DNA from 4 places in the Exiguobacterium sp. QJM3NY_9 genome. Region 3 is predicted to be linked to each of the others. Evidence: riboswitches for the same ligand, from Rfam matches in the RefSeq annotation. Region 3 holds a riboswitch; each other region holds the start of a gene.
What was found. Region 3 has a riboswitch for S-adenosylmethionine ahead of metK (methionine adenosyltransferase). Riboswitches for the same ligand answer to the same signal wherever they lie in the genome.

Region 1 (3,111 bases), 430 kb from region 3:
ATCTTCATGATCAATGCTGATCGTAAAAGCCGTTCCGTGCGGATCCGTGTTGACATCTGTCATCGGTCGGAGTTCGAGTCGTGTTGCGATATCCGGACTGACCGGGACACAGACGAGTCCTTTGCCGTAAGTGATCATGAAGTTAATCATCTCGGGTGTCGCGTGTTCCGCAAGTAACACGAGATCCCCTTCGTTCTCACGGTTTTCATCGTCACAGACGATAATCGGTCGTCCGCGTTTTAAGTCATCCACTGCTTCTTCAATCGAATCAAATCCGTTCATCATGCTTCGCCTCCTAAAAATGCCGACCAGTCCGTCTTCGCATCCTTCTGCGTAAAGTGATAGAGATGTTTCGCCATCAAGTCACATTCGATATTGACGAGGGCACCCGTCTGCAAGCGATCGAACGTCGTGACTTGGCGTGAATGGGGAATCAATGAAATCGTCACCGCGTCGTTTCCGACATGTTGCAGTGTCAGGCTCGTACCATTGATTGCAATCGATCCTTTCGGAATACAGTACTTGCTCCAATCGCCTGCCTCAAAACGGTATTCCATCGCTTCACCGTCCGGTCGCCGGCTGAGAAAACGAGCCGTTCCGTCGATATGCCCGCTGACGAAGTGACCACCGAACCGTCCATTCGCCGGCATCGCGCGTTCGAGTTGAACGGCTGCTCCGACCCGTAACGTCTGCAGCGACGTCGCTCGGATCGTCTCATGGACCGCATCGGCCGTGAATCCGCTCTTCGTCATCGCCGTCACCGTCAAACAAATGCCATCAACGGCAATGCTGTCGCCAATCTTTGTTCCGTCAAGCACTGCTGTCGCTTCGATTTCGAGCGCCAACCCGTTCGGTCGAGGGACTTTCCGTTTTATTGTGCCGAGTTCTTCAATCAATCCGGTAAACATGTCATCCTCTCCTTTCGTACATACTGGAGATGGACGTCCGGTCCGATTTGGTTCATTTTCACTAAATCAAAACGGTCTTCGATGTCCTGTTCCGTCGTCAAAGACTTTGTCCCACTGAAGAGGGACGGTGCCTGATAGAGTTCGATCATATCCACGAGATCCGCTTCTAAAAATGCGGATTGAATCGTGGGACCGCCTTCAATCAATACACGCCGGATGCCTTGTTCATATAAAAGTTCGAGGATTTGGTCCGGTGTCGCATACGTCCCGACGAAAACCGTCACGTTCGCCCGTTCGCTTGTTCGTGGCTGTTCCGTCAACCAATACGTCGGATTCAATCCGTCATTCATGACTTGAAACTCATCCGTCAGGCGCCCCCGCCGATCGACGATGACGCGGACCGGTTCGATGCCGGTCGAACTGCGCAACGTCAATGCCGGGTCATCGATGATCACCGTGTCGCTTCCGACGAGAATCGCGTCGTGTGTCCCGCGTAACTGCCGTCCGTCAGCACGTGCCGCTTCTGAAGTGATAAAGCGTTGTTCACCCGTCGCGACCGTCCCGTTCATCGTTTGGGCGACTTTCACTGTGACATGCGGACGTTTTCGTTCGATTGCCTTCCAAAACGGTTCGTATAATGCCTCCGCCTTATCTTTTAGCAACCCGACTTCAACCTCAATCCCCGCCTGACGGAGACGTGTGATACCGCTTCCTGCGACGAGCGCGTGGCGGTCCTCTGTCGCGATAAAGACGCGCGCAATGCCGGCTTTTAGAATCGCTTCCGTACACGGCGGTGTTTTGCCGTGATGATTGCACGGTTCGAGCGTCACGTAGAGATCGGCTCCGCGTGCCGCTTCACCTGCCATGAGGAGCGCTTCGACTTCGGCATGGGGTCCTCCCGCATAACGGTGGGCCCCAAAACCAACAATCCGCCCCTGTTTGACGATGACGCAGCCGACACTCGGATTCGGGCTCGTTTGACCGTTTAACATGTGTGCTAGTTGCATCGCATAACTCATGAATGTTTCCATTTTTTCCGCTCCTTTCAATAAAAAAGACGCCTCCTGTAAAAGGGGGCGTCGTGATTGAAGGATTGACGAAATAAGCGTCTCGCGTTTCTGTTTTTACACATACAGAAACAGACCTTTCCCTGAAAACATTTTTCCAGAAAATGGCAGCAAGCGCATTGTTTCGTCCTTCTCCCATCCGGACTTTACCGTCGGCCTTGGAGTCTCACCAAGTCAGCCACAGTGCGTACACTGCAGGTCGCGGGCTCGTCGATCCATTGATCGCATCACCGCCGGTTGGGATTTTCACCCTACCCCGAAGAACTGGTTATTGAGTTATACAGCTCAAGATTAGCATAGGTCATTCTAAAATACAAAATGAATTGTATTTCATTCTCTTTTTTAGAAAAACATCAAAAAAGGACCCTTCTCTTAAAAGAAAAGGGTCCTCTCATCTGCACTAAGGCAGAATCCGCTCAGCTCATCTTTCAGACAAACGTCTGATGGAATTGGCACAGTACGACGTAAGAAGTCTGTCGCCGAGGTTTCGTAGGGCCAGTCCCTCCACCTCTCTCGATAAGTGCTGCGGTATGAAGTTCATATGTGTGATGTTTCAAGTCGTTCTTATGTCGTGAATCTACTGCTTACACTACGGGGATTCCCTTCTCAAGTCAACCATATTTTCAAAATTAAACCAAATTACCCAGTTTATCAATTTTGACTTCTTTTTAACGTCTTGACAACGTATTTCAATCAATGATATTCTCTTCACAATGATTATTCCGACAATTCCTATACGATATATCAAGAGTGGGCGAGAGATCTGGCTCTACGAACCCACGGCAACCTGCAACATGCAAGGTGCTCCGACCAGCAAAGCCGATGCTTTGGATGATACTTACGATAATCTCGTAGTGCGCCTAAAGCACTACGAGTTTTTTAATAGAAGGAGGAACCCTTTATGAATTCATCATCACCTGTTCTGTGTGGCGCAGAAGATTTTTTGATTGAACGAGGTCCAATCGGTATTTTACTGTCTCACGGTTTTAACGCCACCCCTCAAAGCGTCCGCACTGTCGGAGAATATTTTGCCGCCCAAGGGTTCACTGTGTATGCTCCGCGCCTCGACGGGCACGGGACGAGTATCCAGGATTTCGAAGCGTCGACTGCCGAAGATTGGAAACAAAGCCTCCGCC
Region 2 (3,111 bases), 670 kb from region 3:
TTGACGGTCCACTGCAAGATGAGACGGGAAAACCGTTCTATTACACGACACCACTCGAAGACATGCGGTTCTTCCAACTGAAAGCAGGTCAACTCGTCGACCTCGTCATGTGGAAAGGTCATCCGGAGACATTAACGATTGTCTGGAAACACGCATTTCATTACGAAGTACCGACCATGACGGAATTACCGGCACGCGACGTATCGAGTGGTTCGCCCGAGTCCGTCACTGCGTCACCTGCAAACAAACAGACGAAAACAGGACGCTACGACAAGATGATGCAACGGAAACCGAAGGCGAAGAAAGTCAAAAAAGAGCGGCGCCTCCGGGAAAAGAAAGTCCAGCAACTCGAACGTCTCGATACGACGACATTACCAGGTCAACCAATCGAATTCGTCGATAAAACGGCACTCGATTTTGCTTCCTACGACGGCATGCGTCTCGTCATCGTCGGTAATGAGCAACAGCGCGCCGTCTACCGCGACTTCTTTGCGGAGACAGGGATTGAATTAATCCATCTTGGCGGTGACGCCCAAGCTGCGAAAAAAATTGCCTGTCTCGCGAAAAAGACAGATGCGATCGTCGTCATCAAAAGTCGCGTCTCCCACGCAGCAGCGGCACATGTTCTCGTGCAAGCAAAAAAGCACGATATTCCGTTTGCGATTGAACGACTCGATGGACGACGCTCTTTGTATACGGCGTGCCAGCAACAACTTGAAAAAGCAATGGTCCAACGTTTACTAAAAGACGAGCGTTAAAAAGTGAAACCTCCTCAAAAATAAACCGTAAAGAAAGGTAGCACTTATTTTTGAGGAGGATCTTTCGATGTCAAAACAATTAAAATTAGCAGCGCGCGAGTCGTTGCAGGGACGATGGGGCTTCATGGCATTAATGATGTTGTTGTTCTTAATCATTCAAGGCGTTCCGAACGGATTTGCGTCCTCACCCGAAGAGGATTTCCAATTTATCGACCTGATTGGTATGCTCTTGACGGTGTTGACCTTACCGGTTGCAATGGGATGGTCATGGCTCGCCCTATCCGTTGCCCGAGACGAGCAGACGAAAGTCGCAGATTTGTTTGAGCCGTACAAAATGTTCTTGAAAGCCATTGGAGTGTCAATCGTCCAAACCTTTTTCTTAGGGCTATGGTTCTTACTTTTCATCATTCCAGGAATCATTAAGTCATTCTCTTACATGTTGACGTATTACATCATTCGGGACGAACCATCGATTGGCATCCTTGATGCCATTACGCGTTCACGCCAAATGATGGATGGACACAAAAAAGAGGCGTTTTTCCTCGTCCTTTCGTTCATCGGTTGGTTCTTGCTCGGAATCATTACGCTCGGAATTGGTTTCCTCTGGATTGGCCCGTACTTCAGCGTCACAATCGCGAAGTTCTACGATCGCGTGCGTGGGGAAGAAGTTTCGACGACTGGTCACCGGACAGCCATGATGGATGCAAATCACAATGACTCACCGTTCGTATCACCAGAATGAATTGATTTTGAACAGCACCATACAAAGCAGGGATTGCCATCTTAAACCGATGCGCAATCCCTGTTTTTAGCTTCTAGACAAAGAAGTATCAAGAAACAGAGTGATTTTCCAAATGTTTTTTAATTCCGATAGGAAAAGAAGGTTTAAAGGTTGCTTTACTCTGCTAAAAGATGTACGCTAATTTCAATTATTCTTATCACGAGAAGTCGAGGGACTGGCCCGACGACACTTCAGCAACCCCGCATGAGCGGAAGGTGCTACTTCCAAGAGGAATTTATTCCTTTGAAGATAAGAGCCGACAGTAGACATTCGTCGCTCTTTTCTAAACGAAAAGAGCGATTTTTTATGCAAAAAGGGGGCACAGGGGATGGAATACGGATTTTGGTTACCAATCTTCGGAGGTTGGTTACGAAACGTCGAGGATGAACAAATGCCGGCGACATTCGATTATGCGAAACAAGTCGCACAGACGGCAGAACGGATTGGCTTTTCTACGACATTGATTGCAGAATTGAATTTAAACGACATTAAAGGAATAGCCGAACCGAGTCTTGAGGCGTGGACGACGGCAGCGGCGATTGCGGCGACAACGGAACGTTTGGAAATCATGACAGCCGTCCGGCCCGGTTTTCATAATCCGGCGACGACAGCGAAAATGGCGGCGAACCTCGATCAGTTGAGTAACGGACGTTTTACGCTCAACGTCGTTTCGGCCTGGTGGGAGGAAGAAGCCCGTCAATACAATGGGATATTTACAGCCCATGACGAACGATATGCCCGGACGGAAGAATTCGTGACGGTCATGAAAGGATTATGGGCGGACGCATCACCCTACAGTTTTGACGGAGACTACTATCAGCTGGAACGGGCAGAGCTTCACCCGAAACCCGTTCAGCGTCCCGGAATCAAGCTCTACGCTGGTGGTGAGAGTGAGACGGGGAAACAGACGATCGTCAATCACTGTGATGCCTATGTCATGCATGGGGGAACGGTTGATGAAGTCGCGACGAAAATTACGGATATGAAAATCCGCCGCGCGGCGACCGGGAAGCAGCCGCTTGCGAGTTTCGGACTGGCAGCCTATATCATCTGTCGCGAGACGGAAGAAGCGGCGCTCGAAGAATGGCGCCGGATTACGAACGTCAAGGAAGACGGTGCCGGATATGCCGGATATGACGACTTCGTCAGTAAATCGCAACTCGAACAACAGGTCAAACGAAATGACTATTCGGTCTCAAACCGTGGACTGCGTCCGAACCTGATTGGGACGCCGGATCAAATCGCAGAACGGATTCTTGAATTTGAAGCGGTCGGGGTGACGTTGCTCTTGCTCCAATTTTCTCCGCAACTCGAAGAAATGGAACGCTTTGCCCGCGAGGTCATGCCACGTGTCGAAGCGAAACGAAAGGTAGGTCAACTAAAATGACGAAAATTCATATCTTACACGAAAATCAGGAATGGACGGATCATTTAATCAAGCGACTCGAGGAACTCAACTTACCGTATGAACAGTGGCACCTCAACGAAGGGGTCGTCCCGCTCGACGAAACACCACCGGAAGGCGTTTTTTACAGCCGGATGAGTGCCTCGTCCCATACACGCGGACACCGG
Region 3 (3,111 bases):
TCATTCATATATACGTTTTAAGCGTGTCACAGGTTCCACTTGACCGAAAATTTCTTCAGTCGTTTCACTTTCTTCTCTAAAACCGAAAGAGACTAGAAACTGGCGCGCTTTATAGTTTCGTGATTCAACGTAGACTTCAATCGGGGAAGCACCTTGGTGTTCAAGTTCACGAATCAACTTTCGTCCAATCCCATTTTGTTGATATTTCGGTAGTACATACAAGCGAACGATTTCCCACGTGCCGTCAACATCGATCGCATGGATGAAACCGACGATTTCTTCCTCGATAATGGCGACATTGAAATATTCTCCCCGCGCTTCCTCCGCCGTCCGAATTGCTCGAACGACTTCTTCTTGCGGATACGCCTCTTGTACGAAATGGGCTTTCGAGCTTTCCGAATAAATCTCTTCGTACGTATCCATCCAAGAGGTAATGGCAATATCATGAATGCGTGCCGCATCAGTAGGAATTGCTTCGCGTATCTCCATATCGGACTCCCCCTTTTTTCCGTTTACCGGTACATGTTCTTTTACCCTTTTCTAGAAAAATCATTCGTTTCCCTGCAAAGTTCGAGACAAACAAAAAAAGTTCAGAAACAAACTCATGCGAGTCTGCTTCTGAACTGAAAATTAAGCGAATCGTTTCGCTTGTTCTTCAAGAATTGCTGCTTTATCTGTTTGCTCCCATGGTAATTCGATATCTGTACGACCGAAATGACCATAAGCTGCTGTCTGACGATAAATCGGACGGCGGAGATCAAGCATGTTGATGATCCCTGCTGGGCGAAGATCGAAGTTTTCAGCAACGAGTTCGACGAGTTGTGCTTCTGGAAGTTTACCTGTTCCAAACGTATCAACTGCAATCGATACTGGGTGCGCGACACCAATCGCGTACGCAAGTTGAACTTCTGCTTTATCTGCAAGACCAGCAGCTACGAGGTTTTTCGCGACGTAACGTGCTGCATATGCTGCAGAACGGTCAACTTTTGTTGGATCTTTACCAGAGAATGCGCCGCCGCCATGACGTGCATATCCACCATACGTATCAACGATGATTTTACGTCCAGTTAATCCTGCATCACCTTGTGGTCCACCGATGACGAAGCGGCCTGTCGGGTTAATGAAGAACTTTGTTTCCGCATCGATGTATTCTGATGGAATCACAGGTGCGATGACATGCTCTTTCAGGTCTGCTTGGATTTGCTCAAGCGTCACTTCTTCTGCATGTTGTGTTGAGATGACGATTGTATCGACACGAACCGGTTCGTTGTTCTCATTGTATTCTACAGTTACTTGCGTCTTACCATCCGGACGGAGGTAGTCAAGTTGTCCAGTTTTACGGACTTCTGCGAGACGACGAGCAAGTTTGTGTGAAAGTGAAATCGGAAGTGGCATCAATTCAGGTGTTTCTTTCGTTGCATAACCGAACATGAGACCTTGGTCCCCTGCACCGATTGCATCGATTTCTTCATCTGACATGCTACCTTCGCGTGCTTCAAGCGCTTGGTCAACACCGAGAGCGATATCTGCTGATTGCTCATCGATTGAAGTCAATACAGCACAAGTGTCTGCATCGAAACCATATTTAGCGCGTGTATAGCCAATCTCACGAATTGTTTCGCGAACGACTTTCGGGATATCGACATAAGTCGATGTCGTGATTTCACCTGCGACGAGGACAAGTCCTGTCGTGACAGATGTTTCAGCAGCGACACGAGCATTCGGATCGGCTGCGAGGATTGCATCTAAGATAGAATCCGAGATTTGGTCACAGATTTTATCCGGGTGACCTTCAGTAACTGACTCCGACGTAAATAGTCGGCGATTAAGGTTTGTCATGTTTGACCCTCCCAAAAAAGAATTTGACGGTGTACTCATTTCCCCTAGTTGAGTGGGACGGTAAAATGAAAAAAACCTCTCCATGTCCAAAAAATGGTCAGGGAAAGGTTGTGCGTTCTTCCTTTACCCTCTTATCGTTCGAAGTGTTTACTTCGCTTCAGGAGAGCACCTTTTCCTTCATTAATAGAATTCTTAATGTAGGACGGTTGCCGGGTTTCTTCGGGCCTTGTTCCCTCCACCTGCTCAGAATAAGAGTATCCGTTACGAATTACATGATATAAAGTTGTGACCACTCTGTCAAGCTACGTTTTAATTTCTAGTCGAAACTTTCCCGAAGAGATGTTAAACTGTTAATGCTGAAAGCGTTTCCAGAAAAATAGAAATCAGCGCTAAAAAAGGATTGCTCATCCTTTAGTATGTCATATATAATAAATGTGTCATACTAAATGCCAGAGCTAAACCAACGTAGGGGAAAGGTGGGGTCAGGATGCCGATGACGGTCCTGAATATCGAAGAGCTACTCAAGAAGGAGCATGTGTTCAAACAACTATCTGTTGCTGAGCTAGTCGAACATGCAATTCGTAACGAAGAAGGGGTTCTTGCTGAAAATGGCGCTCTGTCTGTAGAAACGGGGAAATTTACAGGTCGTTCACCTAAAGACAAGTTCATTGTTCGCGATCAGTCATGCGAGTCACATATCGATTGGGGCCATGTCAATCAACCGATGGAAGCAGACAACTTCGAGCAACTTTTACAAAAAGTTCTTCGCTACATGAATGAAGCAGATCAGCTCTACTACACAGAAGCTGCTGCTGGTGCAGACACTCATTTTACCCTTCCGGTTCGGATTGTGACACAATATGCTTGGCATAATTTGTTTGCAAAACAACTATTTTTGCGTGAATATCCGACAGAAGCTGCTTTTGAGCCTTTCACGGTTATTTATGCGCCTCACTTCAAAGCAGATCCGAAAGTCGATGGAACGAATTCCGAAACGTTCATCGCCATGTCATTCGAACATCGGATTGTCTTAATCGGTGGAACGGAATATGCGGGCGAAATCAAAAAATCGATTTTCTCTGTCATGAACTACCTTTTACCTCAACGAGACGTCTTATCGATGCATTGCTCGGCTAACGTCGGTCATGAGGGTGACGTCGCTTTATTCTTCGGATTATCCGGTACTGGTAAGACCACACTGTCTGCTGACGACAGTCGTCAATTGATTGGTGACGATGAGCACGGGTGGTCCAACGACGGCGTCTTCAATAT
Region 4 (3,111 bases), 700 kb from region 3:
TCAAAGGCAATCCCGATCAGTGACAACAGGCAAATCAAAAAGGAGACGATCGGGACAACTGGATAAAATGGTGTCCGGTACACCAAGTCTTGCACGTCGTGTCCTTCTCTCAGGTAACGCCGCCGAAAGAAGTATTGCGAAGCACTGATGCTCATCCAGACAACGACGACAGCAAGTCCTGAAATCGAGACGAGTGCGATATAGACGCTTTCTGCTGCGTAGACACTCGATAGTAGTGCAAACAATCCGCCGAGCATGCTGAACATGACGGCACGTGTCGGAACACCGTTTTGACTCAATTTAGCAAAGAACGGTGAAATCATCTGTTGATCAGACAACGACCACAACATCCGTGACGCAGCGTACAACCCGGAGTTCGCTGCCGATAAGATTGCTGTCAAGATGACAAAGTTCATGATGTCCGCCGCAAATGGAATCCCGATCCGTTCGAAGACGGCAACGAACGGACTCTCGAGCACACCGTTCGCATCCGTCGGCAGTAAAATCGCCAGGACGATGATCGTGCCGACAAAAAACACGACCAGCCGGACAATCGTCGTCCGGATGGCAAGAGGAATCGTCCGCTTCGGATCAACCGCCTCGCCTGCCGCAACACCAATCAGTTCTGTCCCCGAATAGGCAAAGTTGACGGCGAGCATCGTCATCAAAATCGCAAAGGCCCCGTTCGGGAAGAGTTCCCCTTCCGTCAGCGGTCCGAACAACGGAGCTGCTTCTCCTGACGCCAGTGGAATAAAGCCGACGATTGCTGCTGCCCCTAAGACGATGAAGGCGATGATCGTCATGACTTTCACGGCAGAAAACCAAAATTCGACTTCGGCGAACACGCGCACTGTCAGTACATTAATCACTAAAATGATGATGACGAACAATCCGCTGAACAACCAGACTGGCACGTCCGGGAACCAGCGTTGCATCAATAAACCTGCTGCCGTAAACTCGGAACCGAGCGCCACCGTCCAGGTCAGCCAGTAGAGCCAAGCGACCGTATAGCCGGTTCCCGGTCCAATATACTTTGTTGCATAACTATGAAAGGCACCGGTTTCCGGCATATGTACAGCGAGTTCCCCTAAACAAAGCATCACGAGATAAACGACGAGTGCCCCAAGCAAGTAGGACAAAATCGTCCCGATTCGACCTGCTTGCTCTAATGTGTACCCCGTACTTAGGAACAGCCCCGTCCCGATGACGCCACCTAACGACAGCATGACGATATGACGGGACTCCATCTTTCGTCGAAATGTTGTTTTTTGCTCCATCCTCCACCACTCCTCTTTCTCACTCAATAAAAAAACGCACTCCTGTACAGACAGGGTGCGTCGGTCGACAACATCAAGAGCGCTTATCGATCGGGTACAACACCCGCAGGAATTAGCACAGTATCTTTCGACCTGTTGCTGAGGCTTCAAAGGGCCAGTCCCTCCACCTCTCTGGATAAGAATGTAATTTTTCATAACAGTAGCAGTCCTTTTTTGAATTGTCAACACAATTCAGATAATAGAATTCAAAAAAAACGTCTCACACCGCATTGGCATGAGACGTTCTTTTGTTATTTTTTTACGAAGAGATTAGCTGTCTTAAGGGCCATCCGAACCGCTTTACGGTTCAATGTACCTTCTTGATGTTTAACCACCTTCGTCTGCTTGTTGAGTTTATCTTGTAACGTTTTAATCTTTTTGTCTTTATCTTTATCATGTTTTTGAATCGCAGCAATTTTTTTCTCTTCTTCCGGGAAGAATGATTCAAAACGTGCGATTGCTTCTTCCATACTGATTCCTGTAATCGGTTTAACCGCTGGGAGGAGTTCTGTTTTCGCCATTTCACGATCAAACGGCACGTTCTCTGGATAGTTCGTGTCTTGATAGATATGCTCCAAGTCGTTCGTGTTCAAGAAGTCAAGAAAGTTGTCGAAGTTTTTCACTTGAATCCGCGCCGGGCTTTGGAAGTCTGCTGTTTCGACGACGTCCGAAAGCCGTGTGTCTGCCGTGATGTCATTTGCCCAGATGTGCGTCAATTGATGGTAATCTGTTAATTCACGCATCCGTGCATCTTTAGGAATCAAAATACTTGGTGTTCCAGCGAGTGTCGCTGTGATGTTTCCGTGGAGACGTGCACCAAAGCTCAAGTCAGCTTCTTTGAGGAAGTCGAACCACGTTTGAGCGTTTAAGAAGAAACGAACACGGTCATTCATATACACCGGGTGTGACATTCTAGCTGCATAATTCATATCTGAAAGGTCTCCAAACGGATGAGTTCCAGTGTACGTCAACTTCAATTCTTTCATCCATTGTGGGATGAAATAGTGATTTGGATACTCTTCCATTCCACGTGTGATAAAATCAAGGACATTTTTGGGTGAAAAACGTGATGAATTGACACTAACCATCGAATCTTTCGTGATGTTTGTCTCACGAATGTGAAGATTACGACCGAATGCATACATCGATGGGCAACCGATGACTTTATGATCGATGCCTTCACGGAAACCAAGGCGTGTCAGGTATTTCGACGTGATTTCACCACGAAGTCCAATGATACTTGAACGTTCGAGGACTGCGCTGACGAATGCTTTAACATCCTCGTCGAACGGGAATCCGCCTTTTAAGTCCGGCTCGAATGGTGCGCGTAGACCAACACCGATGACGACGACCGGAATTTTCAATTTTTTAATCAATCGTGTGTATTTTCGAAGGGACGATGCGAACTCTTGACGGAATGCATCTGCAAGTGGAATGACGTAAAGATCAAATTTTTCGTTGATCTCATCTGCACGTTCTTCATCATAGTAGTAATAGTCAGGCGTGATCGTCGTTCCTTCCGTCATCAATGTTCGGAAGATACTGTACTGATAGATCAAATTCCCAACGTTCCCTCCGATTGAATTTTCTCTCATTATATACTCAGCATCAAACTGTTCAAAGGGTGTCATACCTGCACGAATAATAATACGCTTCATGTCAAATTATCCCCTCTCACAAATCCAAAAAAACATTAATAACTTATATTTTAGAGATATCTAAATCATATCCCTTACTTATACTTAAGTCTATTTTAATTAAAGAGATAGAGTATCATTTAAAAGAATATTCTTAT

Region 1: linked by a shared signal. The riboswitch ahead of ribD (bifunctional diaminohydroxyphosphoribosylaminopyrimidine deaminase/5-amino-6-(5-phosphoribosylamino)uracil reductase RibD) and the one ahead of metK (methionine adenosyltransferase) in region 3 are both predicted to bind S-adenosylmethionine.
Region 2: linked by a shared signal. The riboswitch ahead of AC0VYQ_RS15060 (LLM class flavin-dependent oxidoreductase) and the one ahead of metK (methionine adenosyltransferase) in region 3 are both predicted to bind S-adenosylmethionine.
Region 4: linked by a shared signal. The riboswitch ahead of AC0VYQ_RS15225 (amino acid permease) and the one ahead of metK (methionine adenosyltransferase) in region 3 are both predicted to bind S-adenosylmethionine.

What each region holds. Positions count from the first base shown of each region.
Region 1 is NZ_CM149679.1:2,721,130-2,724,240, forward strand. Features, by position in the region: gene ribB (3,4-dihydroxy-2-butanone-4-phosphate synthase) at 1-282, opposite strand, end outside; gene ribE (riboflavin synthase) at 282-908, opposite strand; gene ribD (bifunctional diaminohydroxyphosphoribosylaminopyrimidine deaminase/5-amino-6-(5-phosphoribosylamino)uracil reductase RibD) at 893-1,939, opposite strand; FMN riboswitch at 2,099-2,243, opposite strand; SAM riboswitch class I at 2,394-2,498, opposite strand; SAM riboswitch class I at 2,714-2,816, shown strand; gene AC0VYQ_RS13795 (alpha/beta hydrolase) at 2,877-3,111, shown strand, end outside.
Region 2 is NZ_CM149679.1:2,956,667-2,959,777, reverse strand. Features, by position in the region: gene AC0VYQ_RS15070 (DUF2325 domain-containing protein) at 1-758, shown strand, start outside; gene AC0VYQ_RS15065 (DUF975 family protein) at 826-1,500, shown strand; SAM riboswitch class I at 1,691-1,795, shown strand; gene AC0VYQ_RS15060 (LLM class flavin-dependent oxidoreductase) at 1,868-2,926, shown strand; gene AC0VYQ_RS15055 (ATP-grasp domain-containing protein) at 2,923-3,111, shown strand, end outside.
Region 3 is NZ_CM149679.1:2,287,820-2,290,930, forward strand. Features, by position in the region: gene AC0VYQ_RS11725 (N-acetyltransferase family protein) at 1-489, opposite strand; gene metK (methionine adenosyltransferase) at 631-1,839, opposite strand; SAM riboswitch class I at 1,968-2,094, opposite strand; gene pckA (phosphoenolpyruvate carboxykinase (ATP)) at 2,327-3,111, shown strand, end outside.
Region 4 is NZ_CM149679.1:2,990,139-2,993,249, forward strand. Features, by position in the region: gene AC0VYQ_RS15225 (amino acid permease) at 1-1,277, opposite strand, end outside; SAM riboswitch class I at 1,358-1,459, opposite strand; gene AC0VYQ_RS15230 (polysaccharide pyruvyl transferase family protein) at 1,568-2,974, opposite strand.